Regions from separate parts of the Alteromonas sp. 4NH20-0104 genome, predicted to be linked through region 3. Evidence: predicted binding sites of a transcription regulator. Region 3 holds the regulator's gene; each other region holds the start of a gene.
What was found. Region 3 encodes sigma-54, which starts transcription at its own class of promoters, with help from an activator protein. Its sites were predicted from a motif close to GTTGGCACGNNNNTNGNNT; they were not measured.
Positions count from the first base shown of each region.

Region 1: AC27IB_RS12695 (DUF1328 family protein) is a predicted target of sigma-54. The motif match lies at 3,921-3,939, and genes of this name have one in related genera.
Region 2: AC27IB_RS01115 (Npun_F0296 family exosortase-dependent surface protein) is a predicted target of sigma-54. The motif match lies at 2,721-2,739, and genes of this name have one in related genera.
Region 4: AC27IB_RS10655 (DUF1592 domain-containing protein) is a predicted target of sigma-54. The motif match lies at 1,805-1,823, and genes of this name have one in related genera.

Region 1 is NZ_BAAJLP010000016.1:37,796-43,705, reverse strand. Features, by position in the region: gene AC27IB_RS12720 (energy transducer TonB) at 51-1,115, shown strand; gene AC27IB_RS12715 (DUF1272 domain-containing protein) at 1,127-1,435, opposite strand; gene AC27IB_RS12710 (endonuclease/exonuclease/phosphatase family protein) at 1,523-2,704, shown strand; gene AC27IB_RS12705 (TIGR00645 family protein) at 2,910-3,401, shown strand; gene AC27IB_RS12700 (hypothetical protein) at 3,468-3,668, opposite strand; gene AC27IB_RS12695 (DUF1328 family protein) at 3,706-3,882, opposite strand; gene yfbR (5'-deoxynucleotidase) at 4,119-4,766, shown strand; gene AC27IB_RS12685 (DUF2569 domain-containing protein) at 4,848-5,384, opposite strand; gene AC27IB_RS12680 (hypothetical protein) at 5,553-5,910, opposite strand, start outside.
Region 2 is NZ_BAAJLP010000001.1:230,816-236,725, reverse strand. Features, by position in the region: gene AC27IB_RS01125 (FAD-binding protein) at 1-711, opposite strand, end outside; gene AC27IB_RS01120 (Npun_F0296 family exosortase-dependent surface protein) at 818-1,660, opposite strand; gene AC27IB_RS01115 (Npun_F0296 family exosortase-dependent surface protein) at 1,833-2,678, opposite strand; gene AC27IB_RS01110 (PEP-CTERM/exosortase system-associated acyltransferase) at 2,882-3,679, opposite strand; gene AC27IB_RS01105 (YdcF family protein) at 3,804-4,571, opposite strand; gene AC27IB_RS01100 (S1 family peptidase) at 4,628-5,389, shown strand; gene AC27IB_RS01095 (hypothetical protein) at 5,575-5,910, shown strand, end outside.
Region 3 is NZ_BAAJLP010000033.1:10,173-16,082, forward strand. Features, by position in the region: gene lptC (LPS export ABC transporter periplasmic protein LptC) at 1-270, shown strand, start outside; gene lptA (lipopolysaccharide transport periplasmic protein LptA) at 239-811, shown strand; gene lptB (LPS export ABC transporter ATP-binding protein) at 808-1,533, shown strand; gene AC27IB_RS19425 (RNA polymerase factor sigma-54) at 1,601-3,079, shown strand; gene hpf (ribosome hibernation promoting factor) at 3,104-3,391, shown strand; gene ptsN (PTS IIA-like nitrogen regulatory protein PtsN) at 3,407-3,865, shown strand; gene rapZ (RNase adapter RapZ) at 3,889-4,734, shown strand; gene AC27IB_RS19445 (HPr family phosphocarrier protein) at 4,734-5,006, shown strand; gene AC27IB_RS19450 (mechanosensitive ion channel family protein) at 5,082-5,910, opposite strand, start outside.
Region 4 is NZ_BAAJLP010000012.1:96,226-102,135, forward strand. Features, by position in the region: gene AC27IB_RS10655 (DUF1592 domain-containing protein) at 1-1,743, opposite strand, end outside; gene AC27IB_RS10660 (acyl-CoA thioesterase) at 2,018-2,839, shown strand; gene AC27IB_RS10665 (ABC transporter ATP-binding protein) at 2,972-3,625, shown strand; gene AC27IB_RS10670 (FtsX-like permease family protein) at 3,637-5,910, shown strand, end outside.

The DNA of each region.
Region 1 (5,910 bases), on a different contig from region 3:
TATCAGCTATGGTGATGTTTATTAAATCATTTTAAGGAAGGAATGATTCCATGCGCAGCCCCTCATCTTATCAAATTGCTCCCTTAGCATTCGCCTTGTTTTCTGCCGCCAGCCTGGCACAGTCAGAAGCACCAGTTGCAGAACATATCGCTACCGTTGTGGAGGCCCAGCCGCTTAAACGGGTGGACCCTCAGTATCCGGTCTCGTCGGCCCGAAAAAGTCAGGAAGGCTGGGTGAAAGTGAGTTTCGTGATCAACAAGGATGGCGAAGTGGAAGATCCTGTAGTACAGGACTCCAGCGGATTAAAAGCCTTTGAAAAAGCCACACTGCGAGCCATTAAACGTTGGCAGTACAGTCCTGCCACCCAGGATGGCGAAGTGATTCAACAATGCCGAAACATGGTGCAAATTGATTTCAGACTGTCCGGTTCCAAAGGGGTTACCCGCAAGTTTATGCGGCGTTATAAGGACGTTGCAGAGGCTATAAACAATAAAGATTTGGCCCTGGCTGAAGCCTTGATTGCCGAGATGAAGGACGACCAGCTGTGGAATCATACCGAGAGCGCCTATTTCTGGCTGGCAGACTCTCATTATGCCAAAGCCATTGATGATCCGGACCGCGAGCTAAAAAGTGTGCGTCGCGCACGGGCTATCGACAATGATGCCATTCGCGAATCAACCGCCCATTATTTGCTGGAACGCGAGTTTGTGTTGTCCATTGCAAAAAGTGAGTACAACGAAGCAATGAAAGCCTATTCCAGGCTGGAAACCCTGCTTGATGACGAGCCGGAAAAACTGGCGCAACTGGCCCCTTATGCCGAGAAAGTAAAAGCGTTGGTGCAGGGCACCGAGCCCATGGTGCGTAAAGCGAGTATTAACAAGGAAGGGCGGTTATTCCATCAGCTTAGTCGTAATGCCTTTGCGCTTGATATTGCCGAGGGCGATTTGGATGAAGTGCAGATCCGTTGTGATAACAAGCTCTCTCGCTATACGGCGGTGAGCAAGTCAGAATGGCACATCCCCTCATCATGGGGTCAATGCTCTGTGTATGTATCCGGTTCTCCCGGCGCGCAGTTTGAGGTGGTTGAACTGGGTGAATACATCGGCGAAATTTAATTCGTCGCGCCTTAACGCTGCCAGGGCGGAATCGCTTTTACCTGCGCCGCAAAGGCTTTGATTTCGGCCGGGCTCTTAGTGGTTTTTACCCGCGCTGTGGAGGCCGGTTGATGAGACAGGCTAACGCCATCACGGCGCGCTGTTTTTGGCCTGACGGGCCGCCGCGTAAAACCGCCTCCGCAATTCGGGCAAACATTACTCAGTAAGTCATTGACACAGTCTAAACAAAAGGTGCATTCATAAGAACAAATCATCGCTTCTGTCGCATCGGGCGGCAGATCGCAATCACATCCTTCGCAATTGGGCTTTAAAACGAGCAAGAGATTCTCCTTAACTTATTAATAGCAGTAGGGTTATTTTATTAATGTGATTTAGCGTACACTAAGCCTTTCTGTTTGCTATCGTCCATGTTTATGAATAAAACGCTTTTCACACTACTGCTGGCTTTTTTCTCCCTGCATTATGTTTACGCCGATACGTTGCGTGTTGCAACTTTCAATGTCAGCATGGAGGCCAGTAATTATCAACCGAAAGGGGTCTCAGCCAACTCCGGTGACGTTTTACTGACCCTGTTACAGTCAGGCGAGCATCCGCAAATTCGCAATATTGCCGAAATTATCCAACGGGTGGCCCCCGACATTATTCTGCTCAACGAATTTGACTATTACCCGAGTGCAACGCCCACGGCCATCTCGCTGTTTGTCAGTAAGTACCTGAATAAAAGTCAGCATGGTCAGGCAGCAATTGATTACCCTTATCAGTATATAGCGCCGGTGAATACCGGTGTGGCGACGCCCTTTGATTTAGACAACAACGGCAAGCAAACCGGAAATGCCGGTGATGCCTATGGCTGGGGGATGTATCCCGGTCAGTTTGGTATGGCGTTGCTTTCCCGTTATCCGATTGATGTGGCAGCGGTGCGTACTTTTCAGCGCTTTTTGTGGCGCGATATGCCTGGCGCACTAAAGATCAGTGACCCGGCCACCGATGACCCCTGGTTTACCCCGCAGGAGTGGTCAGCGGTAAGGCTCAGTTCTAAATCACACTGGGATATTCCGGTTTCGATTAATGGCGAAGTTCTTCACATACTGGCCATGCATCCTACGCCGCCAACCTTTGACGGGCCGGAAGACCGTAATGGTAAGCGGAATCATGATGAAATCCGTCTGATGGCTGATTACTTGTCACCTGAGCGGGCAGACTACATCTATGATGACAACGGCAAAAAAGGTGGTTTTGAAGGTTCGCGCTTTGTATTGGTGGGTGATTTCAATGCCGCCGACATAGGCGAAAAGCACCGGCCGGGCGTGATTGAACAGCTAACCCATCATCCTTTGGTTAACAGCAGCCTGATCCCGCAAAGTGAGGGCGGCAGTGAAGCGACAGAGGAGCCATTCAGCAGCCGTTATACCGCTTACTGGGGGGCTCGTGCTGATTATGTATTACCTTCTTCACAAGGCCTGAAAGTACAGGGGGGCGGGGTATTCTGGCCGTCGGAATCGTCGTCACTATACCGTCTGGTGAAAGACCGCCAGAGCAGTTCGGATCATCGACTGGTTTGGATGGACCTCGTCATTGAAGACGATTAAGGCCGACAGGAGCATTGATTTGCCGGACAGCGGACAGGCAAAAGAAAAGATACCTCAAAATTTACGGCTCTGATAAAATTATGCCGCCCTGGCACTGCCAGAGCGGCTGACATTCAGCGCTGTCTGCTAAGCCACTGCGTGCTCAGTGGCAGACGCTATTATTTATTCTCTTACAAGTATGTTTTTCCAACGCAGGAGGCCTGGTTTGGAAGTGTTAATTGAGCGTGTTATGTACGCATCGCGTTGGTTACTGGCGCCGATCTATTTTGGTTTGTCGCTGGCACTTATTGCCCTTGGCATTAAGTTTTTTCAGGAAATTTTTCATCTGCTACCCCATGTACTTGAAATCAGCGAAGCCGATATTGTGCTGGTGGTATTGTCGTTAATTGATATCGCCCTGGTGTCAGGACTGATTGTCATGGTGATGTTCACCAGCTATGAGAATTTTGTGTCGAGCATTGATTTAAAGGAAGGCACGGAAAAACTGGCGTGGCTGGGAACCCTGGACACCGGGACTTTAAAAAGCAAAGTTGCTGCATCAATTGTGGCGATATCGTCGATTCATTTACTCAAAATTTTTATGAACGCCAAGAATATCGAAAACGATAAGTTAATGTGGTATGTCCTTATCCATTTAACATTTGTTATTTCGGCTTTTGCCATGGGCGTGCTGGATAAGAAAAGTAAAAAGCATTAAATGCAAAAAGGGCAATGGGCGACCACAGAGTGTGGTGGCACATTGCCCTTCTTTAGTGGCAGCAGATTAACAATCGTCGTCTTCTGCTTCCACGCCTTCTTTAACGTCTTCACAGGCGTCTTCTACGGCATTACCTGCATCGGTTACTGCCTCATCGATTGCTTCACCAGCATCTTCGGCTTCACCGTCGCCACAGGCAATAACAGAACATGCGAATGCTGCGATAACGGTCATTTTCAGTACATCAAGTAATTTCAACGTTTTCATAATAATCTCCCTGATTGGTTATTGAGTCTGTAATTTACTAAGCTCTTGGGGCTTTGCCGCGAATGGCGCCAGCAACCAAAGAGATAACCAGTAATACTACAAATAAGAAGAACAGAAACTGTGCGATACCAGTTGCTGCACCTGCGATTCCACCAAAACCGAAAACTGCTGCGATGATGGCAATGATAAAAAATGTAATTGCCCAACCTAACATGATGTCTCCTTTAATTTCATCTAATGTCACAATGATATATGCTTATCTTGTGCCAATGTCTATGTTGTTGATAAATATGGTTAAATTTAATTCTGTGCTGAGCTGTCAGAGGAGGGGTGACAATTCGTTACAGGAGTGAGTGCATTTTTTACAGACTAACCAACAGGGGCAGGCTGACATCGCCGGCAATAAGGTTTAGGATCTGGTTTTATTGGCAAAATTCACCTGGAGAACTCATGGCTAACAGTCATTCCGCCTTTATCGGTCTTATGCAGCGCGCGCGCAATGTGAAACGCTGGCCGCTTATGGCACAGTTTCAGTCAGAAATGTTGTCTACCCATATTTACGAGGCAGCGGTGATTGCTCACATGCTCGGTGTGATTGCTAAAGAGGTCTATGGTGAAGCCATTGAGCCGGACCGGGTCGCGGCGATGGCAATTTTTCATGAAGGCAGTGAAATTGCGGGAATGAGTGATATCCCCAGTCCGGTAAAATATCACGATCCGGAAACGACTCAGGCAATTAAAAAACTAGAACGTCGGTTTGAGCAGATGCTGATTAAAACGCTGCCTGAACCGCTGCAGTCGAGTTACGAACCACTGATTTTACAGGATAAAAATGACGTGCATGTACGCTTAGCCAAAGCGGCTGATGTGTTATGTGCTTATTTGAAGTGTGACTATGAACTGGCTAAATCGAATCATGAGTTTTCCAATGCCATGGAAGAAATGGAAATTCAGTTAGAACGCTACCGAGAAATGCATCCTTGCGTGGATTATTTCTGTAAAGTGTTTTTAGAAGATGCCAAAGGCACGCTGGATGAACAAACTAAGGATCTGGACTGGGTGGAAAACGCCAATCAGGCAAATTTGAAGCATACCTGATTGTGACCAGACTAGCCCGGGCGGGCAAATAGAACCGCACGAGATTATCGATAAACGGCGCCTTGAAGGCGCCGTTTTGGTTTAGTGAGATGGCACCGCCGGTAACGCCGGCGGTGCGCCCTCATCGTCTTTAACAAAGGTCGTCTTAACACGCTCTGACATGAGCATATAGGGGATCCAGATGAGAGCTCCAATCAGTGTTCGAACCAACTCGCGGGTGGTGTTGGCGTCAAACATGGGTTGTTCCGGTAGCACGATGGAGACCAACCAGGCATCAGCGGGGATAAACACCAGTGAGGTCAGTACAATACCTATGTAAAAAGAGGGGAACAGCCAGTGTCGGGTAAAAAACAAATAGATTAAATACAGCGATGCCAGAAAGATCCCCAGATTTACCGTAATTTCGCCAACCAGCAGCGGCCCCCATAACGGGTGATACGCGGGAGAATCCTCACTGGTAAGCGCTGACCAGACATCGCTTTGCAGCAACGGTTGATAGGCAGGCAGCGTAGTCATTAGCAGCCGCACAGGGGAAAATACCACACCCAGTCCGACTAAAATTAACCATCCGCCTAATCGCCGCTTTTCATTCTGCGGGGCGTTATGTTGTTCTTCCATGATTTCTCCTCAACACTGTTCTGTGTAAATTGACTCGGCGAGTGGCAGGACTTACATAATTTCAGTAGCTTACGATAAAAAGACTGCACTGTCGCGTTAATTTTAGTTGCCAAAAACACCGTGGTTGAAGGACTTTAGGTAATAACCGTGGGGAAGATACCCACCGGCTCAGTTGTCTGAATGGCCGGCGAGTTCGCGACTGAGCTTTTCCAGACATTGCTGGTGACGGGTTGCAATGGTGCGTAAATTTAACGACAGCGGGGAGGGGGGCAGTGCGCTGAGGTTTTCCTTCAGACTCGCCAGCAGGCGTTGCTCTATTTCAATAAAATCGCTGACATGACGAATCGAGGGATAATGCTCCCGCATGGACTGAAATAGTTGCCCTGCCTCTTCCGATAGGGAGTAATCATGCTGGCTGTTGCCTTCTGCTTCCATAAGGCGCAGAGCGCGGAGCTTTTCGGCGCGTAATACCCGCAGGCATGCCCGCTGTTGGTGATGCAGGGTATTTTGCTGAGCCGTTTGGTAT
Region 2 (5,910 bases), on a different contig from region 3:
ATAAAAAGCGCAGAAAGACGATGGCTTTTTGGCCAGTCTAAGCGTCATCTCGGTAACTACTCCCAGGTTACTCTGGGTAAATAAACCGTCTACATATGGACCGAGGCCCCACTTAAAGGTTTTATCTATAAAGTCATGGCCGCTTTGATCCAGAGCTGACACTGCAGAAGAGAGTTTTTGTTCACACAAGTCCGGATGAGGAAGATAGGCCTTTAATGCATTGCAGGCATAAAAATGATCTGTATAAGGCGTGATGCCGTAGCCCCTTTCCAAAGCGTTGCTGAGCAGGCTGCATGACGGTCCTGCGCCAGTAACCGGCACCATATGAGGCCAGTTATGCTCAATCAGGTAGTCGTGTAACTGTTGCTGGGTGACACCAGGGCCTATGGTAATAAGGCCCAGCTCTTTATCGGTCGGGGTGATGGTATTGAGTGGTGAAAGGTCAAGCAGATAAACGGGCTCTTTATCGACCAGAATCGAGCCATAGCCCCAGTTATTGTTAGTGCTTACCGGATGCAGTTTAAAACCTGCCGAATTTGCCAACTTGAGGAGCTGGGGAATAACCGATTCTTTATAAACTTTAATTGCACCGGCAAATTGCTGTGGTCTACCGAAAGTATTTATTCCGTATTGGTTTACGGCGTCCTCAGATGCTATCAGCGTAGCAATATCTGGCTGGCAAATAAGTGAAAGTGGGTGATGAATATCCATATACGAACGGGTTGCTTTGAAGAGTAATAGTATAAGTAAACTATAGCGTGAAATAACAAAAAAGCCGACATGTTGCCGGCTTTCTTATTGAATTTATTTTGATTATTTATTTTTTACGAAACCTTCGGCTGGCAATCATAACAGAGGCAAATAGCAGGATGAGTGTTGCCCCCGGAGCGCTTACCGGTATCTCCCGGGTACTCAGACCTATGACAATATTGTCAAATTCCCCGGCAATGTCACTGGTATTAATGACGAGTGTGTCAAACTGTTCTGCAATTGAAAAAGCGATATTAACGTAGGCATTGGAGTCCGGGCTGGTTTGATTTCCGGAACTGCCGCCTAGCTGCGAGAGTAATGCCGCCCCTGTTATCGACGAGACCAGCGATCCTCCGGAATAAAAATAGAAGTCATTATAAACATCCACTGAGCCCCAGTAAAAGCCAAGATAAGTAATGCCTAACTGAGTTGAAGAGCCGTAAAGAGAACTGTAATAATCGAGTAGGTTAGTATAGTCAAATGATATGGTCGCAGTGCCTTGACCATTGTTAGTTGCATAGCCATAACAGGTGGTATCATTAGCCGGTGCCGCAGCAACATTTGTTACCGAACCTTTACGAACAGCTATCTCTGAACTGTTCGCAGAGATGTTTACACCAATCGGCCCATTGTTGACGCTGTTTACTGCACACTCATTTTCAAACCCTGAAACCGTATAGTTTGTAGAGCCAGGATAAAGCGGATCGCCAGTTGCGATGTCAAAAGTTTCTATAAAATAATCTGACAGACCGCCGTTAATGGGATCCATAAAACTGCTTGTCAGGCCAGAACCATCTGAGGCGTTAGCCCCGCCAAAACTTATAGATGCTGCGGTAGATTGCTTAGAGACACTAAAAACCAGTACGACACTGAATAAAAGGGATTTAGTGACCAGGGGAAAACGTTTCATAGAGTCGCTCCTTGATTAATGTCACCAACAACCGGAGCAATGCATTTTTTAGACCAAGAAAAAAACGCGTAAAAATTCATCAGTTTATGAAATGGTACTTTAGACTAAAGTTACAAGTGTAAAAAAAGTCGGCACTCAGGCCGACTTTTATAGCGGTAACTTTCTTTTTCGTTTATTTCTTTAAACGAGATCTCAGACCAAGAGCAACCAGGCCGAAAGCGAACAGTGCAAGTCCAGTTGGAGCTGGAACAGGAATTTCACGAGTGCTCAGACCGATAACGATGTTGTCAAACTCACCAGCAACGCCGGAAGTATTGATTACCAGAGTGTCGAATTGCTCAGCAATTGAAAACTCGATTTCAACGTAAGTGTTTGAACTTGGAGCTGTTTGGTTACCTGATGAACCGCCAAATTGGTTAAGCAGACCAACACCAGAAATCTCAGTTACTAATGAACCACCTGAATAGAATTCAAAATCGTTATACGTATCTACTGAGCCCCAGTAGAAACCTAAGTAAGTAATCCCGATTTGAACACCATTACCAGCCAGCGCTGTGTAGTAGTTAAGCAGATTAGTGTAATCAAACTCAACTGTAGCAGTACCTGAACCGTTGTTAGACAGGTAACCGTAACATGTTGAATCATTTGCCGGAGCTGCTGCAGTATTTGGCACACTGCCTTGACGAACACCGATTTCACCGGCATTACCTGATACTGAGATTCCGATAGGACTCGCGTTAACACTGTTAACCGCACAGTCTTGCTCAAAACCTGCATCAGTATACGCTGTTGAGCCAGGGAAACCCGGGGCACCAGTAGCTTGGTCGAAAGTCTCGATGAAGTAATTTGGTACACTACCAGAATTTGGATCGATATACTGGCTGGTTAAACCAGAGCCGTCTGTTGCCGCAACTCCATTATTGAAGTTGATGTTTGCTGCGTTGGACGCACCAGCGAAACCTAAGCCAATAATTGCACTTAAAGACAACGCTTTCGTGAGTTTAGAAAATTTGTTCATTTTACAGTCCTCTGTACTAAGAAAGTTACCACGAACAAAATGATGCATGGTGTGTGCCATAAATATATTTTTGTTCTTTTTCAGTGGTTTAGTCAGTTTTCGTAGGGGGGGGATATTCTTTGTGTAAAATTCTTTGACAATGAACGCCGTTTACTTGCGGTTCACTTTCAACCGATATGAAAGCGAACCCGGAACGCAGGCAGTTAGGTATTCTCTTTCATCTGTTTATTGACCTGAACCTGGATGTCGCGAAGCATATATTTGAAGCTCGGAGCCAGGTCACGAAGCAGGATCTCTGCATTAATATAATAAGGCGCTCGCTGGCCATGATATTCAATAGTGGGGCCGATCTTAATATATTTAATGCCAAGAAAACGCATACTTCTGGCCAAACGGGGTTCCATCATTACGAAGGCGTGCTGTATGCCTTGTGTTAATGCTAAAGATGCCGCGGAAAGGTAAAGTCCGATGGCAATAAACGGAAAACATCGCAGCTCGGCCTCAGAGTAGGTGGACTCGTTAATCGCACCGGTAGCGGCGCCGGCAAATCTATCCATTGCCCGGCGACGAAAGTGCGCAGGGACAGCCAGGCGTGATATTTCGCAGATTTCATGGCGGTCAAAATGGTTTGGCGTAAATTCGTCGTGAGATATTGAATGCAGACAGTATTTCTCCAGAGGCAACAGCTGCCCTTCTTCACGAGGAGTCACTAATCTGACAGTGCCAGCGTAGGCATCAGAACCAATGTGTCGAATAAGGCAGTATTGTGAAAATGCATCAAATTCGTCAGTTTCCATTTGGTCGGGTCTTAGCGGTTCGAAGCCAAGCTCTTCGCAATAAACATTGTGCCTGATCTTATAGACTTCACTTCTTAATTCTTCGGCGTTGGCAACAACGGGCGTCAAAAAGGTAGAGAAATGCTTTGATATTGCAGTTGCCTCGCGTAAGCGCTGGTAAGACTGCCATAGCTTGGAAATTTTTGCGCTAGTACTTTTAAACACCGTCACCTCTTCCGTCGGGGCCTGATATCAACTTTATATGTAGTATATAAATGCGCTGCATTTAATGTTCCTTAATAATAGCATCAAAAATACACATTCAATGCTATTTCAACTAATTACTATTTTACCTTATCGGCCAGTCACCGGTTTCATAAAGCAAAGCAATATATTCATAAAGCGCTCTCTCTGTATGATAAATACTGGCAATAGAAGGAATATTCAATGTTACTTCATAAGTGGGCGGGCTAAGGTGTTCAACAGGGACCGGAATAAGTTGAGTAAATCCAATTTGTTTGGCCTGATATACTAACCTTCGCATATGGGTTGCTGATGTAACCACCGCAATAGGGACATCTCCTGTATAATTAAATAATGCCTTGAGTTCCTGTTCGGTATTGTGGCCAACTGGCAAAGCGGTCACAGGCGAAGAAATTAGCGTAGATAGAAATTGCTTGGCTTTATCTGCATAAACAATCTCCTTATCCCTTAAAAAATTACCGCCCGTGACGATCACCGGGGTAGCTTTATAACCAGCCATGATGGCGCTCTGGACTAAACGTGTTAACGAACACTGATGCCAGTTACTGGCTTCTGGCAAATCCTTACCAAAGTAGTAGCAACCCGGGCTGAATATGTACTCTGCATCGTGCCAGATTTTGTCAGCTTTTTGTAAGGGAGGGTAGGCATACTCCAAAGGAGCGAGTAACCAGTTGCTGAATGTGTATTGGCTGGCAAGAAAAATCCAAATGCATGCTGCACCAATTAATGGATAAGTGAATTTGCAAAGCTTTTTTAAATAGTGGCATGCTAAGCCTGCAGCCAGCAAAACGAAAAACAGGACGACTGGCGAGATCAATTGCTTAACAATAAATTTTAGTGTTTCTGCATCCACAATATCGTTCCCTGATTAATAGGGGTTTATACTCAATGATTTAAAAGCGAGTTGCAATGAAGAATATCTCTCTGTTTTTATTATTTATCTTTTTGTCTGCACCGCTACAGGCAAGCCAGTCGATGGTAGACGTTATTAAACAAATTAAACCGTCGGTGGTAGGGATCGGAATCACTACGCCGATGAATTCTCCTGCAAACCAGTTGCAGGGGACTGGCTTTGTCATTGGTGACGGTCACTATATTGCTACCAACTATCACGTGGTCTCAACACCTTTAAATCCGGATGTTGTTCAATACCGGGCTGTCTTCGCCGGAAATGCGAAGAACACTAAAACTTATCGGGCGGAAGTGGTTGATATTGACCCCGCCCATGACCTGGCTATTTTAAAAATTGACCCCAAACTGACGCCATTAAAAATTGCACCGGATGAATTCGTGCCGGAAGGTACTCACATTGCGTTTACCGGATTTCCCATTGGAGCGGTTTTGGGGCTTTACCCTGCTTCCCACCGGGGAATGATTGCCGCGATAACGCCCGATGCAATACCGGCGCGCAGCTCGAACCAACTGTCTATTAATATGCTGGATCGGTTGCAAAAAGTATTCCTTATCTATCAACTTGACGCCACGGCCTACCCGGGAAATAGCGGCAGCCCAATGTATCTGAGTGACTCAGGGGTAGTGGTTGGTGTGATTAACAAGGTGTTTGTGGCCGAGACCAAGGAATCAGTGCTGAGTAAACCGTCTGGTATTTCATACGCAATACCGGTTATACATTTGCGAAAGCTAGCGGCAAAGTCTAATATAGCGCTCTAGGTGAGAGGGCTTCTGATTGTTACTGTCGGTAATTTTTACAAAATGTCGGTAATAAGTACCCTATAATAATAAATTTTATTGAATATCAACGACTTGGATAGTTGGCACGATTTATTCATGATGCATTAAAATTGGTCTGCACGTTGAAGCAGACAGCTTTTCAAAGGAAGACAAAGGTTATCAGTATGGGTATTGAACAAAATCAATCGTCAGTGACAAAACGTCGCCAGTTTATGAAAAAAGCCGGTGCTGGTGTGGCGGTATCGTCACTTCCTATGAAGTCTGTATGGGGTGCATGTTCGGTGTCTGGAGTGATGTCCGGCAACCTGTCGCAAACTGGTGGTGGTACGGGCGATGCCTGTGGCACGATCGAAATGCCAAACGGCGGGCGCTCGCCAGGTTCATGGTTTCAGGGTAACACTTGGACCCCAGGACATAATTCGAAGTCGGCTGCCTCTGTGTTCCCTCAATTAAGATATGGTTTGTCTGACGACGACGAATGTTTGTTGACCGCTCGAATC
Region 3 (5,910 bases):
GCCGACGAAGGCACGTTGTATGATAACAACATGATACAACTGGAAAATAACGTAGTGATTGTGAGTAAAAACCAGGCTGACTTTGTGCAGCGTGTAACCACAGACTACCTTGAGATAGATTTGGACCAACAAACCATGGTGTCTGACGCCAGGGTGGAAATTTCGGGGCCTGATTTCCTGATATTTAGTAACGGACTTCGCGCCAACCTATTGAATAAAACTTATGAGTTGAATCAACATGTGCAAACGACTTATTCCCCTGCTAACTAGTCTGACGCTGGCCATCTCGCCGGCGCTGGTACTGGCAGCCAAGTCAGATTTCAAGAAAGACATTGAAGTGTTTTCTGAATCACAGTTTCTGGATGGTAAGAATAAAAAGTCCATTCTGATTGATAACGTCCAGGTTACTCAGGGCACATTAAGCATTCAGGCCGACCGCGTTGAAGTTGAAGCAGGCGGCGGTAAAGGCAAAGAAATCTTTATTGCTACCGGTAAGCCGGCGGTATACAGCCAGACCTTAGACGATGGCCGGGTGGTCGAAGCCCGGGCATTCGAAATTCGTTATGAAGTGGCTAACCGCACGATTTCTTTATCCGGCGATGCTGAGTTAAACCAGAATACCAGTGTGGTAAAAGGCGAAACGATTGTTTACGACATGGACAAGGAACAACTGAAAGCCACCGGTGATGGCAGCGGCAGTGAAGATGGCCGGGTACGCACCGTTTTCAGTCTGGAAGACATTGAAGCCGTGCGCGACGAAAACAAGGCCAATGGCAGCGAAGACGACCAACAGGACAACCAAGACGAATGACCACCCTCACCGCCAAACACTTAGCCAAGTCGTATAAGTCCCGGCAGGTAGTTAGGGATGTCAGCGTTGAAGTTTCTGCCGGCCAGATTGTTGGCTTGCTCGGTCCCAATGGGGCCGGTAAAACCACCACCTTCTACATGATTGTGGGTCTGGTAGCACTGGATAAAGGCGATATCCGCATCGACGATATGGATTTAACCCGCCAGCCCATGCACGAGCGCGCCCGTAATGGCATTGGTTATTTACCTCAGGAAGCGTCTATTTTCAGAAAGTTAAGTGTTTTTGACAATATCATGGCAATATTGCAGACGCGCAAAGACTTAAATTCTGCCGAACAGCAAAATGAAGCCGATGCCCTACTTGATGAATTTAATATTAACCATATACGTAATAGTACCGGGATGAGTTTGTCGGGTGGTGAGCGGCGCCGGGTGGAAATTGCCAGGGCGCTGGCCGCTAATCCGAAATTTATTTTGCTTGATGAACCCTTTGCAGGAGTTGACCCAATTTCGGTTAATGATATAAAGAAGATCATACAACATCTTCGTGATCGTGGAATTGGTATTTTGATTACCGACCACAACGTCCGGGAAACCCTCGACGTCTGTGAGAAAGCCTACATTGTGAGTCAGGGTGAATTAATCGCTCAGGGCACCGCGGAACAGGTTTTAAGTAATCAAAAGGTCAAGGATGTATACCTGGGTGAGCAATTCAGGCTATAGTTAGATACATAAAGACAACAAATTTTGTCCCTATCAATAACAAGCAAGGCGTTAAGAACAGAAGTAGATGAAACCATCTTTACAGCTCAAATTTAGTCAACAACTTACTATGACGCCACAATTGCAGCAGGCGATTAAACTGCTGCAACTTTCGACCCTGGATTTACAACTGGAAATCCAGGAAGCACTCGATTCAAATCCGTTACTGGAAGTTGATGACACCAGCGATAACGACACCATTGAGAAAAGTAAACTCGATGCCGAAGCGGATGCCGCAGCAACAGCCAGCACCGACACCAGCATGGATACCAACGAGGCGCTCGAGAAAAACGAGCTGCCTGATGAACTGCCTATCGACAGTACCTGGGACGAGTATTACTCGGCGTCTTCTGCACCTGCACCAGGGCCGGCGTCTTCTGATGATGAACAAATTTTTCAGGGTGAAACCACCGACAACATTCAGGATCACCTGCTGTGGCAGATGCGCCTCACCCCCTTTAGCGATGTAGACCGCGCCATAGCCATTGCCATTATCGATTCCATTGATGAATCCGGTTATTTAACCGTTACGGTTGAAGATATCCTGCAGAGCGTCAATACTGAAGATATGGAAGAGCCCGTAGAAGTTGATGAAATTGAATGCGTGCTCAAGCGTATTCAGATGTTCGACCCGATTGGTTCAGGCTCACGTACCCCGCAGGAGTGTCTACTGGTTCAGCTCAAACAATTTGCTCCCGAAACGCCCTGGCTTAAGGAAGCAATGATTCTTATTGAAGACTATGCTGATTTGCTTGGCAGCAAAGATTATCGCACGCTGATGCGTAAATCGCGGCTCAAAGAAGATGATTTGCGTGAAGCCATGCGTTTACTGCAAACCCTGAATCCTCGTCCTGGCAGCGCACTTATCACGCAGGAATCTGAATATGTGATCCCCGACGTGTCAGTCACCAAAAAGAAAGGCCGTTGGGTAGTTGAACTGAACCCCGACAGCCTGCCAAAACTGAGCGTAAACCAGCAGTATGCAGCCATGAGCAGACAAGCCCGTAACAGCTCAGACTCGCAGTTTATTCGCTCCCACATGCAGGAAGCAAAGTGGTTCATTAAGAGCCTCGAATCGCGCAATGAAACATTGCTCAAAGTAGCTAACTGTATTGTGCAGCAACAAATGGGCTTTTTTGAGCACGGCCCGGAAATGATGAAGCCTATGGTCCTCAACGACGTAGCCGAAATGGTCGATATGCATGAATCCACCATTTCGCGGGTAACTACCCAAAAGTACATGCATACGCCCCGCGGTATCTTTGAACTGAAATACTTCTTCTCCAGCCACGTAGCCACCGAGTCTGGCGGAGAATGTTCCTCTACCGCTATCCGCGCACTGATTAAAAAACTGGTTGCCGCCGAGAAGCCCAGTAAACCACTAAGCGACAGTAAAATTGCTCAATTGTTGGCCGAACAAGGTATTAAAGTTGCCCGGCGAACAATAGCAAAATACCGGGAATCTTTGTCGATTCCACCGTCTAACCAACGCAAGAGCCTTATTTAGGCCGAAATATAAGGAAGACGAACTATGCAAATAAATCTTACAGGTCATCACATCGAGATAACCGATTCTTTGCGTAATTATGTTGATACCAAGTTTAGTAAACTGGAGCGCCACTTTGATCACATATCCAATGTGCATGTGATCCTCAACGTGGAAAAGCTTTCTCAAAAAGCCGAAGCCACGATGCATTTAAGTGGTGCGGAAGTATTTGCGTCGTCAGAAAATCAAGATATGTATGCCGCGATAGATAGTATGGTCGACAAACTGGATCGTCAGGTAATCAAGCATAAGGAAAAGCTTAAAAAGCACTAGGCCCCAAATAACCTTATGAATATTCAAGCCTTAGTTAGCCTGGATCGCACTAAATGTGCGGTCCAGTGCAACAGTAAAAAACGAATTTTAGAAATTATCAGCGACATTGCTGCCGAAACCAACGCTGAAATTCAAAAAGAAGATGCCCTGAATGCACTGCTAAGCCGGGAAAAAATGGGCAGCACTGGCATCGGCAATGGCATTGCCTTACCCCATGGCAGACTGGCTAACCTATCCAAGGTTACGGCCGTTGTGGTAACCACTACCCCAGCCATCGCATTCGACGCCATTGATGATAAACCGGTCGATATCTTTTTTGCCATTCTGGTCCCTGAAACCCAAACCGAAGGTCATTTGCAGACACTGGCTACCATCGCCGGCAAGCTGAGCCAGAAAAGTATTGTAAAAACCATCCGTAACGCCGAATCGAAGGAACAGGTTATCGCCGCTCTGTGCGACGAGGCTGCACAATAGTCCGGCAGGGAGTCTGACAACATATGAAACTTATTATTATCAGCGGGCGCTCCGGCTCCGGCAAATCGGTTGCGCTAAGAGCCCTGGAAGATTTGGGCTACTACTGCGTTGATAACATTCCGGTTAATCTGCTCCCAACGTTAACCCATACGGTGGTTGACGAATACGACCAGGTGGCGGTGAGTATAGATGTTCGCAACCTGCCTAAAGATCCCGACGAACTGGTAGAGATCCTTGATTATCTGCCTTCGTCCTGGTCGATGACCATTGTCTATCTGGATGCCAGCGACGACATGCTGGTAAAACGCTTTAGCGAAACCCGCCGCCTGCATCCGCTGGCAAAACTGAACAAGTCACTGGCCGATGCCATTCTGGCAGAAAAAGAGCTGTTAGCACCCATTGTAGAGCGTGCTGATTTGTATATCGACACCGACCACCTGTCGATTCATCAGCTGGCTGAGCTTATCCGTGAACGGATTTTGGGTAAGAAAAGCTCCCGACTGGTACTGGTGTTTGAGTCATTTGGCTTTAAGCACGGTATTCCCAAAGACGCCGACTATGTATTCGATGTCCGCTTTTTACCTAACCCGCACTGGGAGCCTGACTTAAAACATTTAACCGGTCTGGACTCGCCGGTAGAAGCTTTTCTGGGCTCGCAGCCCATTGTCACCAAATTTATCTGGCAAATCCAAAACCTGCTGGATACCTGGATGCCCCATCTGGAGCGAAATAATCGCAGCTATGTGACCATCGCCATTGGCTGCACCGGCGGCCAGCATCGTTCCGTATTTGTGGCGCAGTCTCTGGCCAAAATATACGGCGATAAGCATCCGGATGTGCAAATTCGTCACCGGGAGTTAAACCGATAATGCGTGTAGAAAAAACCCTTACTATCGTCAATAAACTGGGCCTGCACGCCCGGGCTGCCACACAGTTAGTACAACTGGCTAATCAGTTCGATGCCGAGATCACCCTCAAAAAAGGCGATAAAGAAGCTAATGCCAACAGCGTATTGGGATTAATGCTAATGGAAAGTCATCAGGGCGAACAGGTGGATGTGATCAGCGAAGGCCCCGACGCCGAAGCCGCCATGGCAGCAGTGGAAGACCTGATTGTTGGCCGCTTTAACGAAGACGAGTAACGCACACAGCTAACCTCTGTGAAGCGGTTATCTGTGCTTTCCTTGCGATGCAAAGATTAATCACTTAATCATGCGCTAAGACAATATATTAGCGCCCTGCTCCGGCGCTCTGGCTTCTTCTGCCTGGCGGCGTATATCATCGTTTTCACTGGAAACGTCATCATGAGCCGCCGTACGTTTCTCTGCTACGGCTTTAGGTTCGCTGACCGGACTTTGCTTAACCGGTTCTTTTTGCTCGCTAACCTGCTCCGGATTATTCACCATCGTTACCGGCACGCCCTGCGGGAAAATCACTTCACGGGCGTCGTCCGGCATGCTTATACCCTTAGCGGTAAACAGTTCTACCAGGTCGCGCATCAATACCGACGCCATTTTAATCACGCTGGTATTCTCAACATTAATCCAGAAATACACTTTGAGATTTACCGTCGCCGAGCCAAGCTCATCAACCAGCACTAACGGCTCTGGCTCTTTCAGTACATTGGGATGGTCGCTTATAAGCTGTAAAGCCAACTGCTGAGCCTGCTGACAGTCGGCATCGTAACCAATGCCTAAGGTAAACTGGCCGCGCATTTTGGGGTTAGCGGTGAGATTCTTAATGGTCCCTTTGTAAATGACGGCGTTAGGGATCTGAATATGATTACCGTCAAAATCTACCAGCGTGGTGGCGCGTGTCGTGACTTTCTGCACCACCCCGGTGTAATTGTTAATTTGCACCACGTCATCAATGCGGAATGGGCGCTGCACCGTTAATAGCAAACTGGCAATCATGTTTTCGGCGATATCCCGAAAGGCAAAGCCCAAAATCAATCCCAGCACACCAGTTCCGCTCATGATGGCTACGGCAAACTCGGTAAGGCCGGAGAGCTTTAAAAACACATAGAGTGCGAATAGGATGAAAATC
Region 4 (5,910 bases), on a different contig from region 3:
CAGGTCGTCTTTGAGAATACGGGTAAAGAACAGTTCCGTTTCACGCTCAATAGAATGCCTGAGGGGAATAGTGAATTCCGGGAATTCAAACACATCCGGAAAATGGTAGGGCAGATTGCGTAAATACAGCCATTGTCCGGCAAAGTTATCGGTAAGCGCGTTGGCTTTGTCGGCTGCGAGCATGCGTTTGATTTGCTGCGTAAGCACCTGCGGCTCTCTTAACTTACCCGCGCTGGCCAGTGCGGTAAGTTCCTTATCCGGCAGGCTGCTCCATAAAAACAACGCTAGCCGGGCAGCGAATTCTGTATCACTAATGCGGTAAACGCTGCCAGGCTCAACCTCGGCAGGCGGAATTTCCTGCAGGTATAAAAAGTTTGGCGACACCAGCAGTGCCTGTATGGCCGTAGCGATACTGGCGCGAAAACTGATATCCATCCGGGCTCGCTCAAAAATTGCCAGTAAGGGCTGTATATCCTCGTTGCTAACCGGGCGGCGGTACGCCTCTGCGGTTAATGAACTTATAATCTGCCGGGCACAATCAAGTTCTGCTGTTGCGGTTGATTGTTGCCCCGGCAGACAGCTGAATATTTTGCGGGTGCTGGCCGTTTGCGAGGCAACACTGCTGCCGGGGGTTAACGGCCCAATCACTTCAATTTCCAGCACATCACGTAAGAATGCAGCCTGAGAGAAACGCGCAGACATGTGGTAAGAAGGGACGTTGGTTGAATGTAGACGTGCACCATCAACAATAAAATCCAGCGTCATTTCAACCGGGGGGCGCTCGGGGATCACCACGTAGTCTGTGCCCTTTCGGATGGTTGGCACATGTTCATTGAGGGCCAGGTTTTTACGAAAAGTCATACCGATTTGATGTCGGCCTGCAGTAAGCGTGAGCGTATGGCTATAGCGATGAATATCAAGGCGGTCGACTTCGTTATTGGTATTGGCATTCAAAAAACCAGCGATTTCATAATCACCACTGACCGGTGCATAAAATTCAAAACTGCCACCGCCTCTGGAGTCCAGTGGCAGTGCATCGCTCATGCGCAAATCAAAAGAGGGCACACCACTGTTTTTCACCGGGCCGTCTTTAGGCACGATGTAGCTCTCTTTACCGGCGGCTTCGCCGGCGGTGCCGGTGGCCAGTTTGCTGAGCTTGCCGGCAACAAACAGATAACGCTCCAGGAGGGTGGTAGAGACGCCTAGCACATCGGCGTTGTTATCGAAGCCGTACCCCGAATCGTCTCCCGGGAGTGAATCGCTGATATCCACATCCAGCGCCAGTAAATGGCGTACTGACCTGGCGTATTCATTACGGTTGAGCCGTCTTATGGTGGCTCTGCCGGGGTTAGGATGAGCCTCGCTATAGTCATCCAGCGAACCTTCAAGCCAGTTCAGAAAGGCCGTTTTCTCGTCTGCGCTTAACTGTTTTTTATCGGCCGGTGGCATATCGCCCATGGAGACAGACTTTAAGATACCTTCCCATAGTTTTTGGTTTTTGCCTTTGGTCAGGTCGCTTACATGTATATCGGCTACCGACCAGTTACCGGCAAATTCGTAATCGTTGTGGCAGGTTTCGCAACGGTCGTCGATGATGTCGGCCGCCAGATCGCGGGTAAACCATTGTTCTTCCGCCTGGGATGCGGAATAAGGGCTTATCCCAAAGGCAAATAACCAGCATGAAAGAAAAAGGCTGGAACGTTTCAGCGGATAGCTCAATTTTGGGGAGATATAAAGGACCATTTGCACTCTCTTTGCGCAACTGTAGCTCTAACAGCACGTCTCACGAATAAGTCAGAGAATGAAGCACTTTATGTGCCAAATGTCTTTTTAATCATAAGCTTACCAGGAATAGATGTTATCAGTTTGTGTCTGTTTCGATAGCCAGATGGCAAGGTTAATTGAGCATTATAGCTAACTGACTGATACTTCAGTTAAAAGGAAAAGATACTTCTAAAGTATTAGTGTTACTAAGCTATTAACATTCTAATAATCAAAAAAAGGAACTGGTTGTCTGATGCATCACATTGATCAATTGTTTACGAGCTTATCGGCCGTTACACCAATAAGCGACAACCAATGGCGGGTAACTCACCCCGGTTTGCCCGATGACTGGGGGCAGGGGCGTACGGCTTTTGGTGGTATCAGTGCGGCGATGATGCATTATGCGCTGAGTCTGATTGTAGCGCCGGATCGCGCCTTACGTACCTTTCACTCTAACTTTGTTGGTCCGGTGGTATTTGATGAACCCTTTGAAGTGGTCATAGAGCAATTACGCTCCGGCCGCAATATGTCGCAATACCTGGTAAGGCTGAATCAGGCAGGCAAAGTCAGCGTTTGTGTGCAGGCCTGTTATGGTGTTGAGTTAACCTCGAAATTGCATATCAACAAGCTGACTTCGCATCAATTTGAACTACCCGATAAGGCAATGTTAATGGGAACTGACGCCGCTAAACTGCCGAGGTTTTTCCATCACTACGATCTGGCTATGCTTCAGGGGCAACGCCCCTTCACCGGCAGTTCACACTGTCATTATTACGGCTGGATGCGCAACCGCGCGCCGGTAGAGTTATTTGGCCATACCCACCTGATCGCGCTGATTGATGCATGGCCGCCAGCGCTGGTGCAGCAACTGGAAGCTCCGGCACCGATGAGTACGGTAAGCTGGGATCTGGAGTTTGTGAACCCGCTTATTCCCGTTGCCGGTAACCCCTGGTTTGCGTATGAGGTGGATACCCGGTTTGCCGCTAATGGTTATGCCCATACTGAGGCGAAAATTTGGGATGAACATGAACGGTTGGTGGCGCTGAGCCGACAAGCCGTTTTGGTGTTTGACTAAAAGCTTTTTGCTAAGACATTGATGTTGCCTATCTGGTGAACTTGTAATTAATCTTAATTTGATTAATTTACGTTAAACTAGAGGTATACAGCGCCTCGTAAGGTGCGGTCGATTAAGGAACAAAATCGAATAATGATCGCAGTATCTGACCTTATAAAACACTACCCTGACTCAGCCACCCCCATTATCGACCAGCTTTCGCTGAATGTTATTGCCGGGCAATCGGTGAGTATTCAGGGCGCATCCGGCTGTGGTAAATCCACTTTGCTGGCGTTACTGGCGGGCTTTGAACAAAGCTCTGGCGGCACCATTGTGATTGCCGGACATGCGTTAGAGAGTTTGTCGCAGGAAGCTGCCGATGCGTTTCGAATGCACCACCTTGGCGTTATCTTTCAGCAGTTTAATCTGCTGGACTGCTTTAACGTTTGGGACAACGTGGCCTTTACCGCTCGCTTAAAAGGTAACTACAATGCCTCCCGTCAGCAGTCCTTGTTAGAAAATCTTGGGCTGGCGGAGCGGCACAAAGCGCCGGTCAGTATGCTCTCTGGTGGCGAGCAGCAACGGGTTGCCATTGCCCGCGCACTTAATCATCAGCCTGATGTGGTGCTTGCCGATGAACCCACGGGCAACCTCGATGAACAAACCAGCGATGTGGTGAGCCAGTTGCTGTTTAATTATTGTCAGGAGCAGGGTGCTGCGTTGGTGGTAGTTACCCACAGCCCGGACGTTGCCAGGCGCGCTCAAACTCAGTATCGGCTCCATCAGGGCCGGTTAGCCTTAGTATAATGTCGCGGGCCATGCGAGTTCTTATTCTGGCACTGCGTACCCAACTAGCCACCTACCGGGCGCGGTTTTGGGAGCCATTGCTAATTATTGTGGCGATCTTTATTGCCAGCGCAGGTCTCACTGCCGTCACACTTATCAATGCCGGCGCGTCTTCTCAGTTAAAGCAGTTTACCCTGGGTGATGTACCGGTTAATTTTCACATAATTCCGCGCAATGAAAATAAACCTCTCAGGCGCTCTGATTATGCCGAGCTTCGGCGACAGGGTGTTAACGCTTTAGTGGCTTACACTCAAACCGGTGATCGGCTAGCGGTTGATACGGTTACGCTGTTTAACCTGTTGCCAATGGCTAATCGCGCAGCATCACAGCAAAACAGCTTTGCACAACAAGCAGCGCTCAATGGTATTGAGGATATTAATCAGTTTTATCAAGGTGATGTCACTTTACAAACCCATCAGCTAGGCGGCCTGCTGGTGATGGGGGCATTGTCGACTGAGCAGTATGCGTTGCTGGAAGAATCACTCCCTGCACACCTTCAATTAGCCCCCTTTGTGCTGACTTCATCCGCCAACAACCTGAGTGACAGTTTCAGCCTCAATCTGTGGGCCATGGGCGCACTGATGGTTTTGGTGAGCATTTTTATTGTGTTTAATGCCTTTAACCTGCTGTTAGCCGCGCGTACGCCGGTGTTGGTTAAACTGCGCCAACTCGGGGTTGGTCAGGCATTACTGCTACGTGTTTTACAACTGGAAATGTTGATCCTGGCCCTTGTTGGCGCGGTTGGTGGGGTAATTGCCGGAGCATCGCTGGTTAGCGCAATCACGCCGTTGCTGAGTAATATTTATCGATTTCTACTGGACGGGCAGTTTAGCGGTGGACAGTTTTCCACGCCGCGCCTGATGTTGCTGGCCGTGGTGTTTTGTGCAATCGCAGTGATGGTAATGGGGCTGTTGATCAGGCAACGTCTGGCTCACAGTCTGGCCCGGCGCAGTTATCTGGTAGCGGCATTTAAGCGGCGTTTCAAACCGGTTTATAACGTCTGGTTGTTACTGAGCTTAGCGATAGTGGCGCTGGGTGCGTGGCTGGTAGCCAGTCAGCGCGAGGCGCTTTTGTATATTGGCCTGGTTCTGATTGCCGGTTGCACCACGGTGGTGTTGCTGATGCCCCAGTTAATGAGCCTGGTTGCACGGCGGGTAAGTACAACAAAGCCGCTGCTGCACTGGAGTATGCATAATGCGGTGAGTCTGTCGCAGCGAACCAGACTGGCGGCCTGTGCATTTTTTATCGCGTTGGCGGCCAATATCGGCATGAATGTGATGGTCGACAGTTTTCGCCAGGCTACGGAGCAATGGTTGGAGCAACGCCTGTTTGCACCGTTTTATATCTACACGGATTTTGACGGGGATTTGTCGGCCGAGGAGGGCACGCCGGTGCCACTGCTAGCCCGCTATGGCAAAGACGTTCGCGTTAATGGGCAAACCCTCGAGCTACGCAGCTTTCCCGATGGCGCCGAATATCAGCAGTATTTAATGCTTGATAATCAATTGCCCTCTGCCTGGTCTGCCTTTCATGCACAGCGTGGGGTGTTCATTAATCAACAACTGGCGTATCGGCAGGGGCTTAACACCGGTGACGTTGTGAGCCTGCCTTTAAATACCGGTTTGCAGGCCTTTGAAATAGTGGGCGTGTATCCGGATTACGGTAATCCAAAAGCGCAAGTGTTGCTGCCAGAGGCGTTGCTTTGCCGTGACTATGCGCTTATTTCAGCTTATGCGGCTTTTGCATCGCCTGCAGAGCAGGCGGCGCTTGAAAGCTGGCTCAAAGCGCGCAATGAGTCAGCACGGCTGATCCCCCGTGAAACGCTGATTGAGCAGTCGATGAGGTTGTTCTCCCGCACATTTTTAACCACTGATACGTTAAATCTGATCACAATGCTGGTGGCCGCGCTGTCGTTTTTTGTATCGATTACGCTGCTGGTGATGGATATTAAACCGCAACTGTTGCTGCTGCGCAGCGTTGGCGTCAGTCCGTTTCGTATCAAGTTGTCGTTGTTCTCGCAATATTGTTTTATTGCGGTGAGTTGTGCGCTTCTGGCACTGCCATTTGCGCTGTTACTGGCCTGGTTGCTGGTGAATAAGGTGAATCGTTTTGCCTTTCACTGGACCTATCCGCTGATCCTCGACCCGATGATTATTATGCAAAGTCTGCTAATCGGACTGGGGCTGTTACTGCTACTTATGGCATTGCCGCTTGGCAGGTTACAGGCCAGGTTTTATTCGCAGCAG